Regions from separate parts of the Streptomyces sp. S063 genome, predicted to be linked through region 2. Evidence: riboswitches for the same ligand, from Rfam matches in the RefSeq annotation. Region 2 holds a riboswitch; each other region holds the start of a gene.
What was found. A riboswitch is a leader RNA that binds a small molecule or an ion and turns the genes downstream of it on or off. The one in region 2 is predicted to bind cyclic di-AMP.

Region 1: linked by a shared signal. The riboswitch ahead of CCZ36_RS31315 (LysM peptidoglycan-binding domain-containing M23 family metallopeptidase) and the one ahead of CCZ36_RS32870 (transglycosylase SLT domain-containing protein) in region 2 are both predicted to bind cyclic di-AMP.
Region 3: linked by a shared signal. The riboswitch ahead of CCZ36_RS21925 (C40 family peptidase) and the one ahead of CCZ36_RS32870 (transglycosylase SLT domain-containing protein) in region 2 are both predicted to bind cyclic di-AMP.
Region 4: linked by a shared signal. The riboswitch ahead of CCZ36_RS12570 (transglycosylase family protein) and the one ahead of CCZ36_RS32870 (transglycosylase SLT domain-containing protein) in region 2 are both predicted to bind cyclic di-AMP.

Annotation. Positions count from the first base shown of each region.
Region 1 covers NZ_CP021707.1:6,897,016-6,901,359, reverse strand. Annotated here, with positions in the region: gene CCZ36_RS31325 (STM4011 family radical SAM protein) at 1-241, shown strand, start outside; gene CCZ36_RS31320 (SGNH/GDSL hydrolase family protein) at 253-1,092, opposite strand; gene CCZ36_RS31315 (LysM peptidoglycan-binding domain-containing M23 family metallopeptidase) at 1,257-2,216, opposite strand; cyclic di-AMP (ydaO/yuaA leader) riboswitch at 2,220-2,379, opposite strand; gene CCZ36_RS31310 (tyrosine-protein phosphatase) at 2,824-3,636, shown strand; partial or broken gene CCZ36_RS36120 (DUF6126 family protein) at 3,676-3,848, opposite strand; gene CCZ36_RS31305 (helix-turn-helix domain-containing protein) at 3,913-4,344, opposite strand, start outside.
Region 2 covers NZ_CP021707.1:7,237,258-7,241,601, forward strand. Annotated here, with positions in the region: gene CCZ36_RS32865 (FAD-dependent oxidoreductase) at 1-846, opposite strand, end outside; cyclic di-AMP (ydaO/yuaA leader) riboswitch at 1,331-1,489, shown strand; gene CCZ36_RS32870 (transglycosylase SLT domain-containing protein) at 1,493-2,329, shown strand; partial or broken gene CCZ36_RS36155 (FAD-dependent monooxygenase) at 2,426-2,663, shown strand; partial or broken gene CCZ36_RS32880 (dihydrodipicolinate reductase) at 2,640-2,855, opposite strand; gene CCZ36_RS32885 (UbiA family prenyltransferase) at 3,101-3,997, opposite strand; gene CCZ36_RS32890 (type III polyketide synthase) at 4,115-4,344, shown strand, end outside.
Region 3 covers NZ_CP021707.1:4,696,843-4,701,186, reverse strand. Annotated here, with positions in the region: gene pcrA (DNA helicase PcrA) at 1-1,173, opposite strand, end outside; cyclic di-AMP (ydaO/yuaA leader) riboswitch at 1,431-1,597, shown strand; gene CCZ36_RS21925 (C40 family peptidase) at 1,596-2,792, shown strand; gene CCZ36_RS21920 (hypothetical protein) at 2,848-3,201, opposite strand; gene CCZ36_RS21915 (C40 family peptidase) at 3,405-4,344, shown strand, end outside.
Region 4 covers NZ_CP021707.1:2,790,763-2,795,106, reverse strand. Annotated here, with positions in the region: gene CCZ36_RS12575 (transglycosylase family protein) at 1-902, shown strand, start outside; cyclic di-AMP (ydaO/yuaA leader) riboswitch at 1,190-1,368, shown strand; gene CCZ36_RS12570 (transglycosylase family protein) at 1,374-2,081, shown strand; gene eno (phosphopyruvate hydratase) at 2,405-3,685, shown strand; gene CCZ36_RS12560 (FtsB family cell division protein) at 3,780-4,259, shown strand; gene CCZ36_RS12555 (DUF501 domain-containing protein) at 4,306-4,344, shown strand, end outside.

The DNA.
Region 1 (4,344 bases), 340 kb from region 2:
GGCGGAGCTGGGCAATCTCTACGACGGCAGCTACCGCCGGGCGCTCGGCCCGCGGGCGTGCCCGCTCGCCGAGTGCGACTGCCACATCGGCTATGTGCATCTGGAGTCGCTGCCGCTGTACGACGTGTTCGCCGGCGGTGTGCTGGAGCGGATACCGGCGGCGTCCGGCACGGGCACGCCGCCGGGCGGGTTCGTCGTGCCGAACACTCCCCGGCGTGCGCTTCCCCTGCTGGAGCCCTGAGGGGGCAGGCCCTACAGCGGCAGCAGGTCCGGGCGCTTGGCCTCGACGTGGTCGCCGGAGGACTCGCCGCGCAGCCGTCGGCCGATCCAGGGCACCAGGTATTCGCGGGCCCACTGGATGTTGTCGCGCCGCTCGTCGAAGGGGCTGCGCTGGGCCTGCGGCGGCCAGGGCTGGTCGGGGTCGGCGGGCACGTCGTGGCCGAGGACCTGGGCGGCGCGGAGCGCGACGCGGGTGTGTCCCTCGGGCGACAGGTGCAGCCGGTCGGCGTCCCACGCACGGCGGTCCTGGACGGAGCGCAGCGACCACAGGTCCAGCACGGGGCACTGGTAGCGGTCGGCGATGGCCCGGAGATGGACGTTGTACGTGGCGATCTTGCCGCGCATGTGGCGCAGTACCGGGACGCCCCGGGTGTCGAAGCCGGTGGTGACCATGACCGTGCCGACGGCGTTGCTCAGCTCGGCGACGGCTCGCTCGAAGCGCTCGGCGAGATCGTCGGGGTCGGTGCCGGGTCGGATGATGTCGTTGCCGCCCGCGCAGAAGCTGACCAGGTCGGGGGCCAGTTCCTTGGCGCGCGGGACCTGTTCCTCGACGATCTGGTCGAGGAGACGTCCTCGTACGGCGAGATTGGCGTAGCGGAAGTCCCCGTGCGGGGAGTCCTCGTGCGGGGCGTCCTCGGAGCCGGCCCGGCCGGGGGCCGGCAACCGGTCGGCGAGGAGCACCGCGAAGCGGTCCGCCCAGCCGACGAAGGTCCCGTCGGGGCCGGGGTCGCCGACGCCCTCGGTGAAACTGTCGCCGATCGCCGCGTACGACCCGATGGTGTGCTGCTGGTTGTTTCTCGAATCGTCTGCCACAAGGACTTATCCTGCATCGTCCGATGTGACCTACGCGACCGTAATACGGGGTTGACGGGTGGTGAGATAGACCACCCGGTCAGTTTTCGGTAAACCCGGAATAAAGCGAGGGGCGGTGCGCCGCCGCGCACCGCCCCTCGCGGACACTTCTCGTCGCCGCTGGGTCAGAGGGAGACGCCGTGCTGACGCAGGTAGGCGATCGGGTCGACGTCCGAACCGTAGCTCGGGCCGGTGCGGACCTCGAAGTGCAGGTGCGGGCCGGTGGAGTTGCCGGTGGAGCCGGAGAGGCCGATCTGCTGGCCGCCGGTGACGGTCTGGCCGACCGAGACGTTCAGCGCGGACTGGTGGGCGTACTGGGAGTACATGCCGTCCTCGTGCTGGATGACGACCTCGTTGCCGTACGCGCCGCTGTTGCCGGCCGAGACCACGGTGCCCGGGCCGATGGCGAGGACGGGGGTGCCGGTGGCGGCCTGGAAGTCCGAGCCGGTGTGGTAGCCGCTGGACCAGCTGGCGCCGGAAGCGCGGTACTGGGTGGTGACGTTGGCGTTGGCCAGCGGGGCGGACCAGCCGGAGCCGGTGGCCTCGGCGGCGCCGGTACGCGCCGGGGCGCCGGAGCCCTCGGAGTCGTCGGCGGAGATGGTGTCGCCCTTCGGGGCTTCTTCCTTCGGCGCGGCCTTCGGGGCCGGTTCGGCCTTCTTCGGGGCGGCCTTGGGGGCGGCGGACTTCTCGGCCGGGGCGGAGCCCTTGGCGCCGAGGGTCAGCTTCATGCCCGGGTGAATCAGGCTGGGGTTGTCGCCGACTGTGGAGCGGTTGTCCTGGTAGAGCTTCTCCCACCCGCCCTTGAGCCGGTGCTCGGCGGCGATCTTCGACAGGTAGTCGCCGGAGACCACGGAGTACGTCTTCGGGGCGGCCTTCGACGCGGCGGGGGCGGCGGCCGGAGCGGTGTGCGCGGCGGCGACCGAGGCGGCGGCCGGCTTGGCGGCCGGGGCGGTCTGGTCCGCGGCGTTCACGGCGGTGGCGCCGATGAGCGGGAGGGCGAGTGCGGCGCCGCCGGTCCCGGCGGCGAGGACGCCGCGGGAGATCGGGCCGGACTTCGGACGACGGTGCTTACCCTTTGCGGGCATGGGGAAGTTCCTCTCCGGCGCCTGCGAGGTGAGCTGTCGGGTTCGGGCTGGAGATGCCCGGTCGCGTCGCGGCGACTTCACCCTAGCCGGTCCGGATCACTCCGGCTCGGCGGCTTACCTGGTTCCCCCGCTCCTGCCACACGTGAGTGGGTGGGTGCGAATTCCGGGCGGCGGCAGGATTAGGCGATCCGTCCGGATTGACGGTGACCGTAAACCGGTCAGGACGGGCGGAACAAGCCATCGGTTGCCCGGCGGAATCATCGATTCGATATCGCTCCGGATTTCCCGTCACACTCCGTGGATGGCGGATCTTGAATTTCCTTACGGGCAACGGGAATGCTCGACGGCGCTCTCACCACGGACCGTCACGGATATGATCCCGCTCACCTCCGAAATCCCATCTCCCCCATTAGCGGGGCATGTTCTGCGAAATGCACCAATACGGACATGCCGCGAGCGGCACCGCCTGACACCCGGTCAGCCGGGCCGCCCGGCACCCGCCCCCGGGGAGGCGACCATGATGATTTTCCGTCGAATCGATGTCGTATCGTCACGGGAGCGCCCTCGCCGGAGAGCCGCGCCGACGCCCGAGAACCGAGGAGTCCCCGTGACGCAGCAGGTGCCGCAGATCCCGCCGACAGAGGTCGTGCTGACCGGAGTCCGCAACTTCCGCGATGTGGGCGGGCTCCCCACCGCGGACGGGCGGCGCACCGCCTTCGGCCGGCTCTACCGCAGCGGCCATCTGGCACACGCCACCGCCGAGGACGCGGCCTTCCTCGGCGGGCTGGGACTGCACACGATCTTCGACTTCCGGCACTCCGCCGATCACCGGCTCGACGGGTACGACATCGAGCTGGCCGGTGTCCGCAATGTCAGCATTCCGCTCTCGGACCCGGCCGATGGCGCGGAGTTCTGGCGGCTGGTGGGCAGCGGGAACATCGAGCAGCTGCGCTCGGTCCTCTCCGGCAGCAAAGGCGTCGACCGCATGATCCGGATGTACCGCGCGACGATCGAGGACCGCACAGCCGAGCACAGCCGGGTCCTGCACGCCCTGGCCGAGGACAGCGTCCCGGCGCTGATGCACTGCGCGGCGGGCAAGGACCGGGCCGGCCTCTCGATCGCGGTCGCCCTGCTCGCGGTCGGCGTCGTGCCGGAGGCGATCGAGGAGGACTACCTCAAGTCCAACGATCTCCACCGCCGGTACAAGGTGAAGCGCTCCGACCCGTCCGGCGCCGGCATGTCGCCCGAGGTGCTGGAGCTGCTGGACCCGCTGTTCGGGGCGCGGCCCGCCTATCTCGCGGCGGCCTTCGCGGCCATCGAGGAGAACTGGGGGACGACGGACCGCTATCTGTCCGAGGGGCTGAAGCTCTCCCCCGCGACGCGGGAGCGGCTGAGCGAGCGGCTGCTCGACGAAGGCTGACCTCTCCCCCGTGACGGCGGCCCGCGCCGGAACGGGCCGTCACTTGCTCCCGGCCACCACGAAGAGCAGGTAGAGGAAGGCCGCGATGATGTGGCCCGCCACCAGATAGGCGAAGAGCCGGATGATGACGCCGCGCGGCATCCGCTTCTCCTGCGGGTCCTCGTTCGCGCGGCGTCCGGGCCCAGCGGGTCGTAGTGCTCGGAATCGGACATGACGGTCCTCTCTGCCGGCCTCGCGGCCGGTGGCATGAAGGGTGGGGCCGGCGGGAGCGGCCGGTCAGCGCGAGTGCAGTCCGCTGCCGAGGCAGAGCTCGGCAGCGGGGCTCTGCAGCAGGGAGTGGACGAAGAGCAGCTCCGCGCCGCGGCGGTCGACGGCCACGATCCGGTGCGGGGTGAGCGAGTCGAAGTGGGCGCTGTCGCCGGGTTCGAGGTCGTGGACGGTGTCGCCGAGACCGACCCGCAGCCGGCCCTCCAGGACGTAGAGCCACTCCTCGCCGGGGTGGACCCGGACCAGGTCGCCCTGAGCCCCGTACGGGACGCGCACCCGCAGTGCCTGCATCGCGCGGCCGGAGCCGCCCGCCCGCCGGTACATCCAACCGTCGGCCTCCGCGCCCTCGAAGCCGCCGCCGCGGATGATCGCGTCCCGTTCGGGCGGCTGCTCGCCGAGCAGCTCGGAGACCGTCGTACCGTAGATGCGGGCGAGCCCCAG
Region 2 (4,344 bases):
GTCCTCGCCGAGGATCTCGACCGGGGACTCGAAGAAGTGCAGGAACAGCTTGTGCGGGCGGTCGCCGGTGTCGCGGATCGCCCAGTTCTCCAGAGTCTGCGCGACCATGTTGGCCTGCTTGTTCTCGCGGCGGGTCGCGATGGAGCCCTCGTCGTAGTCGATGTCCTCGGGATTGACGATGACCTCGATGTTGGGGGAGTGGTCCAGCTCCCGCAGCTCCATCGGGCTGAACTTGGCCTGCGCCGGGCCACGCCGCCCGAACACATGCACCTCCAGCGCCTTGTTCTCCTTGAGGCCCTGGTAGACGTTGTCCGGGATCTCGGTGGGCAGCAGCTCGTCGGCCGTCTTGGCCAGGACCCGGGCCACGTCCAGGGCCACGTTCCCGACGCCGAGCACGGCGACCTTCTCCGCGGTGAGCGGCCAGGTGCGCGGGACCTCGGGGTGCCCGTCGTACCAGGAGACGAACTCGGCCGCGCCGTAGGAGCCGTCCAGCTCGATGCCGGGGATGTCGAGCGCGCGGTCGGCCTCGGCGCCGGTGGAGAAGATCACCGCGTCGTAGAACGACCGCAGGTCGTCCAGGCCGATGTCGTGCGGGTAGCTGACGTTCCCGAAGAGCCGGATCTGGGGCTTGTCCAGCACCTGGTGCAGGGCCTTCACGATGCCCTTGATCCGCGGGTGGTCGGGGGCCACGCCGTAGCGGATGAGGCCGAAGGGCGCGGGCATGCGCTCGAAGAGGTCGATGGAGACCCCCGGGTCCTGGCAGACCTCGGATTTGAGCAGCGCGTCCGCAGCGTAGATACCGGCGGGGCCGGCTCCGACAATGGCGACGCGGACGGGGCGTGTCATGGCGTGGTGATCCTTCGGGGCGGGCGAACGCGGGCAGGTACAGCGTACGTCGGAGGTAAGGGTTGGCTTACTAGTCTCCACCCCACACCGTAAGCGATCGCCGCGCGGACCCTTCGACCGCCCCTGCCTAGAGTGCCCGATTGGCCCGTTTCGTTATTCCGATATGGTCGATTTGACCTCTATGGGTCTCCTGATCCGTAAAGGTCCTATCGGGGATTCTGGGAGCATTTGTTTGGTCCCGTTCTCGCCATCGCCGCGAGGGAGTGGTGAGCGTCACGTCCGAGAGTCCGGACGTCGAAGTGGACGCATCGGTTCCCTTCTGTGCGAAGAAAGTTGACGCCATGACGGCGTCACCCGATCCGGGAATTCCGCAATTCGATCATGTGCGGAAAAGGAGATCAGGAATGGGGGGCTTGTTCCGTCCGGCGTTTCTCGCCTACGGTCACCGTCAATCCGGATGGAACGCCGAATCCTGCCGCCGTCCGGGAATCCGAAACCCACTCACGTACGGCAGGAGCGGGGGACCCAGGTAAGTCGCCGATCCGTAACCGGAACGGCTTGGGGTGAAGTCGCACGACCGTGCGGCCAGACATCTCCCGTCTGAATCCGACAGCTCACCTCGCAGGCGCCGGAGAGGAAAACCCCCATGCCCGCAAAGGGTCAGCACCGCCGTCCCAAGTCCACCTCGCTCGGCCGCGGCCTCGCCGCCGTGACCACCGGTGGAGCCGTCCTCGCCCTCCCGGTGATCGGCGCCACCAGCGCCTTCGCCGCTCCCGCACCCGCCGTCGCCCCGCAGGCCGTGGCGCCCGCCGCGGCGGCCACGCCGGCGAATTCCGCCGCGAAGGCCGACCCTGCCAAGCATTCTGTGGTGGCCGGCGAAACCCTTTCCAAGATCGCCCGCGAGCATTCCGTCAGCGGCGGATGGAAGAAGTTGTACGAAGGTAACCGGAAGGTCATCGGATCGAATCCCGATCTCATTCACCCCGGTATCAAGCTGGTCATCGGAGCCGCGTCCGCCGCTTCGTCCAAGGACAAGGCGGCCAAGGCTTCCCCGTCCGCCGCGCGCGGTGCCGCGGCGGACCGCGCCGACCGGTCGGAGCGCCTCAACACCGCCCCCGTGGCCAAGGCGGCTCCGGCCGCCGAGAAGAAGGCCGTCACCTACACGAACGATCTCGACGGCTGGATCCGGGAATCGCTGGCGATCATGGCCGAGCGGGGCATCCCCGGCACCTATGAGGGCATCCACCGCAACATCCTGCGCGAGTCCTCCGGCAACCCGAACGCCATCAACAACTGGGACTCCAACGCGGTCAAGGGCACCCCGTCCAAGGGGCTGCTCCAGGTCATCGACCCGACGTTCCAGGCCTACCACGTGCCCGGCACCTCGACCGACAGCTACGACCCGGTCGCCAACATCACGGCCGCGTGCAACTACGCCGCGGACCGCTACGGCTCGATCGACAACGTCTTCGGCGCCTACTGATCCCCGCGCGCCCGAACAGCGCGAGGAGCCCCGGACCGCACGGTCCGGGGCTCCTTCGTCGTACCGGGGGTCGCCGGGAAATTACCCCCAAGTTTCATCACTGGAACAGGTTCTCTTCTGGGGGGTCGCCGCGATCGCCGGGCACGCCCCACGGGCATGGGCGGATGTCCGTGCGGCGGCGGCACCGGTCGGATCCGGGGCCCATGTACCGGTCCTGGTCGTCGGCACCGGATACGGCGGCTCCGTGGCCGCCCTCCGCCTCGCCGAGGCAGGCACGGACGTCCACATGGTCGAGAGGGGCATGGCCTGGGACACCCCCGGCACGGACGGCCAGGACGGCGGCGATGTCGTCGGTGGCCGCGACCCCGAGCGGGCGGCCGAGACCGCCGAGTTCGCCCGCGTCACGGCCGACCTTGGCGGGATCGTGTACGAGGACGGCGGCGAGTGTCATCGCCGGATGGGCCTCGACGGCGCGGATCGTGGCGCGGCCGACGTTGCCGGTACCCCAGACCACCGTGGGAATCATGCGCGGAGGGTAGCCCCGGGGCCTTGCACTTCCCGGAGCCGTGACACCACCGGATCGGCCGGGAGAAGAGGTGTTCCCGTACCGGCGGGGGGATCCGCCAGTACGGGAACATCTCAGGGGGTTCCGCGCTTCGCGCGGGTGAACCTGCGCCGAGACGGTGTACGACCCCTGCGGCCGCTTGCCGTCCTCGGCCGGGACCGGGGCCGAGGCCCCGGCCGCGAGGGGGCCGTCCGGCGCAGGTCCGTTCAGCCCGTCGCCACGCCCCCGACCAGCAGCAGCGCTACATCCGCCGCCGCCACGGCCACCGCTCCGGCCAGCGCCGCCTTGCGCCAACGGCGGCCGAGCGCCGGGCCCGCGAACGCCGCCGCTCCCGCCAGGACGAGCGCCGCCGCACCCGCGGCGTCCACCGGTCCGGGCGGCCCGAGCGCGAGCACTGCCGTCGCACCGAGGAGCGGAAGTGGCAGCAGGAGCCGGGTCCCCGTGTCGCCCAGCCGGTGCGGAAGGCCTCGGATCCTGGCCGCCCGGTCCACCGTGATGTCCGGGAGCGTGTCGGCCAGATGCGCCGCGAACCCGAGCAGGGCCCCGGCCGCCACCGTCCACCACCGGGGCGCCGGACCGCCGGGCAGCGAGAGGGCGACGGCGGCGGGCAGGGCTCCGAACCCGGCCACGTACGGCAGCCAGGACAGGGCGGTCGCCTTGAGGCGCAGGTTGTAGAGCCAGGCGGCCGCGACCGCGGCGAGGTGCACCGTACCGGCGAGAACCCCGCAGGCCAGCGAGAGCAGTACGCACACGGCGAGCGCGACCACCGCCGCCGCCCACACCGCGCCCGCCCCGACCGTGCCGTCGGACGCGGGCTTCCCTCGGCGGCCGGCCCGGGCGTCACGCCGCGCGTCGTACGCGTCGTTGCACCAGCCCACCGAGAGCTGCCCGGTCAGCACGGCCGCCGTGACCAGCGCGGAACGCGGACCACCGAGGCCGGACCCGAGGGCGAGGGCGCAGGTGAGCGCCGTCACCGCGAGCGCGGGACCGGGGTGGCACGCGAGCGCGAGCCCCACGAACCGGCCGCCCCGCCGCCCGGTACCGGACGGAGCGGCGTCGACCGGAACGGAGCCCGCCGGGCTCACCCTCTCCGTGGCGTCCATCGGGCGATCGTAGAGCGCTGTCGCCCCGTCAATGCCACGACCGGGCGGGTCTTTTGCGGCATTCATCCCGCCTTGTGGGCAGGATGGGGGCATGACGCCACCGAAGCAGGAGGCAGGATGACCCGCATCGCCGCGGTGCACGGGGCACTGCCGTCGCACCGTCACACCCAGCGCGAGGTCACCGACATGGTGGCCCGGACCTGCCTGCCGCCCGGCGCCGACCGCCGCGTCCTCGACCGGCTCCACGAGAACGCCCGGGTCCGCAGCCGGCACACGGTGCTGCCGCTGGACGGCTATCGCGACCTCGACGGCTTCGGCCCGTCCAACGACGTGTTCATCCGGTCCGC
Region 3 (4,344 bases), 2.5 Mb from region 2:
GTCGGCGACATAGCCGGTGATGCGGGCGCCGGAGCCGGCGTTGGTCCAGAGGTTCTTGGGGCGGCGGCTCTCGTTGCGCTCGATGACGGCGTTGGCCGCGGAGAGGATCGTCTGCGTGGAGCGGTAGTTCTGCTCCAGCAGGATCGTCGTGGCACTGGGGTAGTCCTCCTCGAACTGGAGGATGTTGCGGATGGTCGCGCCCCGGAAGGCGTAGATCGACTGGTCCGCGTCACCGACCACGCACAGCTCGGCGGGGGCGTCGCTCTCGCCGGCCGGGCCGACCAGCTCACGGACCAGCGTGTACTGGGCGTGGTTGGTGTCCTGGTACTCGTCGACGAGGACGTGGCGGAAGCGGCGGCGGTAGTGCTCGGCGACGTCCGGGAAGGCCTGGAGAAGGTGGACCGTCGTCATGATGATGTCGTCGAAGTCCAGGGCGTTGGCCTCGCGCAGGCGGGCCTGGTAGAGCGCGTACGCCTGGGCGAGGGTCTTCTCGAACCCGTCGGCGGCCTGCCCGGCGAAGGTCTCCTCGTCGATGAGCTCGTTCTTGAGGTTGGAGACCTTGGCGGTGAAGGACTTCGGCGGATACCGCTTGGGATCGAGATCCAGATCGCGGCAGACCAGGGCCATCAGGCGCTTGGAGTCGGCGGCGTCGTAGATCGAGAACGACGAGGTGAAGCCGAGCTTCTTCGACTCGCGGCGCAGGATGCGGACGCACGCGCTGTGGAAGGTCATGACCCACATGGCGTTGGCGCGCGGGCCGACGAGCTGCTCGACGCGCTCCTTCATCTCGCCCGCGGCCTTGTTGGTGAAGGTGATCGCGAGGATCTGCCCGGGGTGCGTGCCGCGCTCGGCCAGCAGGTGGGCGATGCGGTGGGTGAGCACCCGGGTCTTGCCGGAGCCGGCCCCGGCGACGATGAGCAGCGGGGATCCGGCGTGCACGACGGCGGCGCGCTGCTCGGTGTTGAGCCCGTCGAGCAGCGCGGCGGAGTCGATCGCCGGGCGCGGGTGACCGTCCCGGTAGTACCCGTCCCGGGGCGGCGGGGGCGCGTCGTAGACGCCCTCGAAGAGGCCCTCCGGCACCGCTTCGGGCGCGTGGTCCTCGGGGGGCGGCGGGGGGCCGTCCTCCGCGGGCTGGAGGCCGGTCAGGAAGTTGTCGTCAAAGAGGCTGCTCATCGCCTCCCGAGTCTAGGCGGCCGGACTGACAACCTTCCGCCGAAGCCGGGAAGCGGGGACCTCAGCCCCACGCACGGAGAGCGGACGTACGCGTTCCGTGAAAAAGCGCCCGGTCGGAGGGGGTGCGGGACCCCCGATCCGGAAAGGTCACGAAAATGTATCGGGCATATCGCTCATCGTCCTTCCCAGCGGTGGGGCGCTTTGGCTAGCGTGCTCGGTCAGGTGATCCGTACCTCCCTGAGGCGAACCGCGCCTGACGGACACCTCTGCCGAATCCGGCCTGCCGTCCTGGCAGTTCGGAACCGGGGACCCACACGCAGAACCGGGGTGAATCGGTCCGTGCCCTCGCATGCGGACCGTAGGACAGCCTTCCGTTCCGTCCGAACCCGACAGCTAACCCGGTAGGCGGTCCACGGAAGGAGATGCCGGTCTTGGCATCGCATCGCAAGCCGCGCACGAAGGTGCGCACCACCACCCCCGCCGTCGGGCTGACGACGGCCGCGCTGGCCTCCGTGACGTTGCTCTCCACGCAGAGCGCCACGGCCGCGCCCGCGGAGCCGAAGCCCGCCATCGAGGACGTCCAGAAGAAGGTCGACGCCCTGTACCGGCAGGCGGGCACGGCGACCCAGGAGTACAACCGGGCCAAAGCCGCCTCCGCGTCGCAGCAGAGGAAGGTCGACGGCCTGCTCGCGGACGTGGCGAAGCGGACCGAGAGGATCAACGAGGCGCGCCGGGCGCTGGGCTCCTACGCGGCTGCCCAGTACCGCAGCGGTGGCATCGCGCCCACGGCGACTTTCTTCTTCGCGGACGACCCGCAGGGGTACTTCGACCAGAGCCGGCTGATGGACCGGGCGACGGAGCGGCAGCAGAAGGCCGTGAGCGACTTCCGTACGCAGCAGGCATCGGCGGCGAAGAAGCGCGCGGAGGCCGTGAAGAGCCTGGAGACCCTGACCGAGACGCAGGCCACGCTCGCCTCCAGCAAGAAGGACGTCCAGGCCAAGCTGACCGAGGCGCGCGGGCTGCTGTCCCGGCTGACCGCCGAGGAGAAGGCGCGGCTGGCGGAGCTGGAGCGCAAGAAGGAGGCCGAGGCGAAGGAGAAGGCGGCGAAGCTGGCCGCCCGCCAGGCCGCCGAGGCGAAGGAGAAGGCCGAGGCCGAGGAGAAGGCCCGCGAGGAGGCCGCGCAGGAATCCGGCGGCGGTTCGGGATCCGGATCGGGCAGCGGTACGGACACGGGTCCAGGGTCCGGCTCCGGTACGGACAGCAGTTACGCCGCCAAGGCGGAGAAGGTGCTGGCCTTCGCCCGCGCCCAGATCGGGAAGCCGTACGTGTGGGGGGCGTCGGGCCCCTCCAGTTACGACTGCTCGGGGCTGACACAGGCGGCCTGGCGGGAGGCGGGCGTGACCCTGCCGCGGACCACCTGGGACCAGGTCGAGGTCGGCACGCGGGTCGCCACGTCCGACCTTCAGCCCGGGGACCTGGTCTTCTTCTACGACGACATCAGCCATGTCGGCATCTACAAGGGCGACGGGATGATGATCCACGCCCCGAAGCCCGGTGCGAACGTGCGCGAGGAGTCGATCTACTACATGCCGATCTACGGGAGCGTGCGCCCGGCGTGACCCGGGGCGGTGGCGGCCGGTGAACGGCCGCCACCGCCAGGCTTCAGGTCCGGCCTCAGGTCCAGATCGTCGCGATGAAGATGTTGACGGTCGTCAGGGCGCCGACGGCGATGAACGCGCCCTTGTCGACCTTCTCCTCGTCGCGCTTGACGTAGACCAGGGCGAGGATCACGACCAGCAGCGCCAGCTTGATGCCGATCTTGACGTTGTTGACGGTCTGGTCGTCGGCCTGGTTGAGGCCGACCAGGGCCACGCCGGTGACCAGCATGGTCAGCGCGCCGTGCAGCATCGCGGGGGTGAACCGGGCGGCCCCCGCCCCCATGGCCTTCATCTGCGTCAGGAAGCCGCCCAGCAGGGAGGCGATGCCGATGATGTGCAGGGCGACGAAGACATTGATGAGTACGTCCATGGCTCCGGAGCCTAGCCATGGCCAAAGTTTTACCTTTCAGTGAGGCAAGCCTTCCTCGATCGCTTCGATCATTCGTGACCGGCGAAACGTCACATCAGGGCAATAGCTGTCATGGCGACCCTTTTCTCCGCGCCGGGATTAGCGTCCATCCCGGACCCCGCCGCCACCCCCGGCGGGCAGCCGAGAGGAAGGATGCCGCCCCCGTGGCAGCGCACCGCAGGTCAGCTCATCGAAAACCCAAGCAGCGCCCCCTCACCGGCCCTGCTGCCCGCACCGCCGCCACCTTGGCGCTCGCCGGGGCCGCCACCGCCGGCTCCGTCACCGGGGCGGGCGCGGCCCCCGCCGAACCGGCCCCCACCGCGGCCCAGGTCAAGGCGAAGGTCGACCGGCTGTACCACGACGCCGAGGTCGCCACCGAGAAGTACAACGGGGCGAAGGCCAAGGCGGACGCCGCCACCCGCACCGTCGACGCCCTGACCGACGAGGCCGCCCGCCGCACCGGCCGTCTCAACACCGCCCGGCACGCGCTCGGTTCGCTGGCCACCGCGCAGTACCGTTCCGGCACCCTCGACCCGGCTCTGCAACTGGCGCTCTCCTCCGACCCCGACGCCTATCTGGAACGCGCCTCCTACCTCGACCGGGCGGGCGACCGGCAGACCGGGCTGCTGCGGAACATCAAGCGGCAGGTCTCCCGGATCGCCCAGGTCAAGGCCCGCGCCGACGAGGAGACCGAACGCCTCGCCGCCCGCCGCGCCGAACTGCGCGAGCACCGCACCGCGGTCCGCGCCAAGCTCGCCGACGCCCGGAAGCTGCTGGACACCCTGACCGCCGCCGAACGCGCCGACTACGAGCGCTCGGCCGACACCCGGCACGGCGGCGGCCCGGACCGTTCCGACCGCTCCACCGCCCGCAGCGGCTCGGTCGCCGCTCCGAACTCCCGCGCCGGGCAGGCCATCGCCTTCGCCCACGGCGCGATCGGCAAGCCGTACGTCTGGGGCGCGACCGGCCCGAACGCCTTCGACTGCTCCGGCCTCACCCAGGCGGCCTGGAAGGCGGCGGGCGTGAGCCTGCCGCGCACCACCTACACCCAGATCAACGCCGGACAGCGCATCCCGCGCTCCCGACTGGCCCCCGGCGACCTGG
Region 4 (4,344 bases), 4.4 Mb from region 2:
AGGCCACCACCTGGGACCGGGTCGCGGAGTGCGAGAGCGGCGGAATGTGGAGCGCCGACCTCGGCAACGGCTACTACGGCGGGCTCCAGCTCTCGCAGGAGACCTGGTCGGCGTACGGCGGTACGGAGTTCGCGCCCCGTGCCGACCTCGCCAGCCGCTCCCAGCAGATCTCCGTCGCCGAGAAGGTCCTGGACGACCAGGGGCCCAAGGCGTGGCCGAGCTGTGCGGTGATCTCGGGTCTCGCGGTGGACGGCAGCCTCCCGGGCGTCGACCCGGGCACCTCGCCGGCCCCCGACCCGACGACCGCCCCGACGGACGAAGCGGATGCACCCGACGAAGCGGATGAATCCGGCAAGTCCGATGAATCTGATGAGTCCGGCAAGGGCGACAAGAGCAGCAAGGGCGACTCTGCGGACAAGGGGGGCAGTGGTGACGCGGAAAAGAGTGGTGAAGCCCCCGACTCGTCGGTGACGCCCACCGCTCCGCCGTCCTCCGGCGCCCCCGACGCCACGGACCCCTCCACCGCTCCCGACGCCTCGAAAGGCAAGGGCGGCAAGCACCGCGGCACCCCTGCGCCCGAGGGGGCCGAGTCGGGCCGGGAGGACGGCCCGCGCGGATCCGGCCGGCACGCCTCGCGCGGCGACGGTGACGCCCGGGACGGCGGTGCGGCGACCGCCGGCGCGTACACCGTGCAGCCCGGCGACAACCTCTGGGCGATCGCCAACGCCCAGGAGCTCCCCGGTGGCTGGACCGGCCTGTACGAGACCAACAAGGGCCTCCTGGGCTCCGACCCGGACCTGATCCTGCCCGGCCAGAACCTGGATCTGGGGCTCGACCGGGGCTCGGATCAGGGTGTCGGCCAGGATGTCGAGGAGCCCGCCGAGGCGCCTGCCGCCAACTGATCCAATTCGGGAAAAAGCCCCGAAAACAGAGGCAGTTAAGAGGCCTATGTCCACTTTGCGTAAGTGAGACATGGGTCTCTTTGCTTCAACTCGCACGCCCCTTCCGGCTCATTCGCACACATCGCCCCCGACCTGCGGAAACGGCCTGCCGGTTGCCGCGAGTTCGGGGCGATTGCCCCCTATGTCCATCTTTGAATGTCGGGGTTGCCTGTGTTTACGGTCTAACTGCTCGCACCGCGGGCCCCGTCGACCGTCACGCCGAATCCTGCCGTCGGTCGAAGGGAACAGACGCGTAAGCGCCGTAGGCAGGAGCGGGGGACCCAGGTAAGCCGCCGGGTCCGCACGGCCCCCTCCGCGGGGGCGTACGGGACCGGCTAGGGGTGAAGCCGTGCGCAAGGACGCACGGCCGGGCAACTCATCAGCCCGAACCCGACAGCTCACCTCGTAGGCGTCGGTGAGGAGATTCGTTCCATGCTGCTGAACAGCAAGGGCAAGCACCGCCGCCCGTCCAAGGCCGCCCGTATCGCCACCCTCGCCGGTGTCGCCGGTGCCGCCGTCGCCGTCCCGCTGATGGGCGCGACCAACGCTTCCGCCGCCTCCGTCGAGACCTGGGACGCCGTCGCCCAGTGCGAGTCCGGCGGCAACTGGTCCATCAACACCGGCAACGGCTACTACGGCGGACTGCAGTTCTCGCAGTCCAGCTGGGCCGCCGCCGGCGGTACGCAGTACGCCGCGCGCGCCGACCTGGCCTCCAAGGACCAGCAGATCGCCACCGCCGAGAAGCTTCTCGACATGCAGGGCCCGGGCGCCTGGGCCTGCGCCGGCGCCGGCGGCCTCACCAACGACGGTGTGGACCCGGGCGTGAACCCCGGCGGCTCCGGCCGGTCCGAGAGCAAGCCCGAGCAGGCGCAGCCCCAGCGCCAGGCCGAGCAGCCCACCACGCGCAGCGAGCAGCGCGAGGCCCCCAAGGCCGAGAGCAAGAAGACCGTCACCACCCCGACCGGCGAGAAGGTCGAGAAGGGCGACGGCGAGTACAAGGTCAAGGCCGGCGACACCCTGAGCAAGATCGCTCAGAAGGAAGGCGTCAAGGGCGGCTGGAGCAAGCTCTTCAAGCTCAACGACGACATCGTCAAGGACGCGGACCTGATCTTCCCGGGGCAGCAGCTCCACCTGAAGTAATCGCCGTCTCTCCTCCCCGGAGGAGCGGTGTCCGGCGGCACTTCTCCTCGCACGGCTTCCCGGCCCGGCGCGCTCTTCCCCCCAGCGCGCCGGGCCGGGTTCTTCGTGGACGGCGGGAGCCCGGGGGCCCGCATGCGTTCACCTCTTGTTGTTACCCCTCAGTAGATATCTAGAGTTCTGTCCCGCTATGCAGGCCCTCGGGTCCTTTTTCGTCCCAGGAGGCGGGCGGTCGGCCGACGGACGCGGCCGGGCCGGATAGGCTCGGGTCGCAAGGCCACAGTGACCCTGCACAACCAGTGTCAGATCCCAGAAGGAGATGCCTCGTGCCGTCCATCGACGTCGTCGTAGCCAGGGAAATCCTCGACTCCCGGGGGAACCCCACGGTCGAGGTCGAGGTCGGCCTCGACGACGGCAGCACGGGTCGTGCTGCCGTTCCGTCCGGCGCCTCCACCGGTGCGTTCGAGGCCATCGAGCTTCGCGACGGTGACCCCAACCGCTACCAGGGCAAGGGCGTCGAGAAGGCCGTCCTCGCCGTCATCGAGCAGATCGGCCCGGAGCTCGTCGGGTACGACGCCACCGAGCAGCGCCTCATCGACCAGGCGATGTTCGACCTGGACGCCACCGAGAACAAGGCCTCGCTCGGCGCGAACGCCATCCTCGGCGTCTCGCTGGCCGTCGCGCACGCCGCCTCCGAGGCGTCCGACCTGCCGCTCTTCCGCTACCTGGGCGGCCCGAACGCGCACCTGCTGCCCGTTCCGATGATGAACATCCTGAACGGCGGCTCGCACGCCGACTCCAACGTGGACATCCAGGAGTTCATGATCGCGCCGATCGGCGCGGAGTCCTTCTCCGAGGCCCTGCGCTGGGGCGCGGAGATCTACCACACGCTGAAGAAGGTCCTCAAGACCAAGGGCCTGTCCACCGGACTCGGCGACGAGGGCGGCTTCGCCCCGAACCTGGAGTCCAACCGCGCCGCCCTGGACCTCATCGTCGAGGCCATCAAGGAGGCCGGTTATGTCCCGGGCCGCGACATCGCGCTCGCGCTCGACGTCGCCGCGTCCGAGTTCTACAAGGACGGCGTCTACGAGTTCGAGGGCAAGTCCCGCTCGGCCGCCGAGATGACCGAGTACTACGAGGAGCTCGTCTCCGCGTACCCGCTGGTCTCCATCGAGGACCCGCTGTACGAGGACGACTGGGCCGGCTGGAAGGTCATCACCGACCGCATCGGCTCCAAGGTGCAGATCGTCGGCGACGACCTCTTCGTCACCAACCCCGAGCGCCTGGCCCGCGGCATCGAGGAGGGCTCCGCCAACGCCCTGCTCGTCAAGGTCAACCAGATCGGTTCGCTGACCGAGACCCTGGACGCCGTCGAGCTGGCCCAGCGCAACGGCTTCAAGTGCATGATGTCGCACCGCTCCGGCGAGACCGAGGACGTCACCATCGCCGACCTCGCCGTCGCCGTGAACTGCGGTCAGATCAAGACCGGCGCCCCGGCCCGCTCGGATCGCGTCGCCAAGTACAACCAGCTGCTGCGCATCGAGGAGATCCTCGACGACGCCGCGGTGTACGCGGGCCGCTCCGCCTTCCCGCGCTTCAAGGGCTGACCCGCAGCGCCAAGCCGGTGGCCTCCGCCCGTCCCCGCACCCGGTCCCGTACCGTGTGCGGGGACGGGCGTGCGTAACGGGGAGGCGGGGAGACATGGCCGGAAAGGACCGCGACCGGTTCTCCACCGCGACCAGGCTGCGGCTGCTCGGCGAGCAGACGGCGGCCCGCGTGTACCGGTCCCAGAACCGCCGCCAGGCCCGCCGCTCCCGGCTCACCGGCCGGGCCGCGTTCCTGGCGCTGGTGGTCTGCTCCCTGGTGGTGGCGCTCGCCTATCCGATGCGGCAGTACGTCTCCCAGCGCGACGAGATCGCCGAGCAGGAGCGGCTCTCGCAGGAGGCGGAGCGGCGCACCGAGGAGCTGCGGGACGAGAAGGCGCGGCTCCAGGACGACGCGTACATCATGCGTCTGGCCCGCCAGCACCTGCATTACGTATTTCCCGGGGAGACCGGCTACACCGTGGCCGACCCCGACGCGGCGAAGGACCGCCGGTCGGAGCCCGGGGCGAGCGACCGCCCCTGGCACTCCAACCTCTGGGACGGCGTCGACAGCGCCGACCGTGACGACCGCGACTGACCGACCCGCGCCCCCTCAACGAGCTTCGAGCAGAACCAAGGCAGGCATGGAAACGCCCCCTCCGCAGACCGAGTCCACCAAGCCC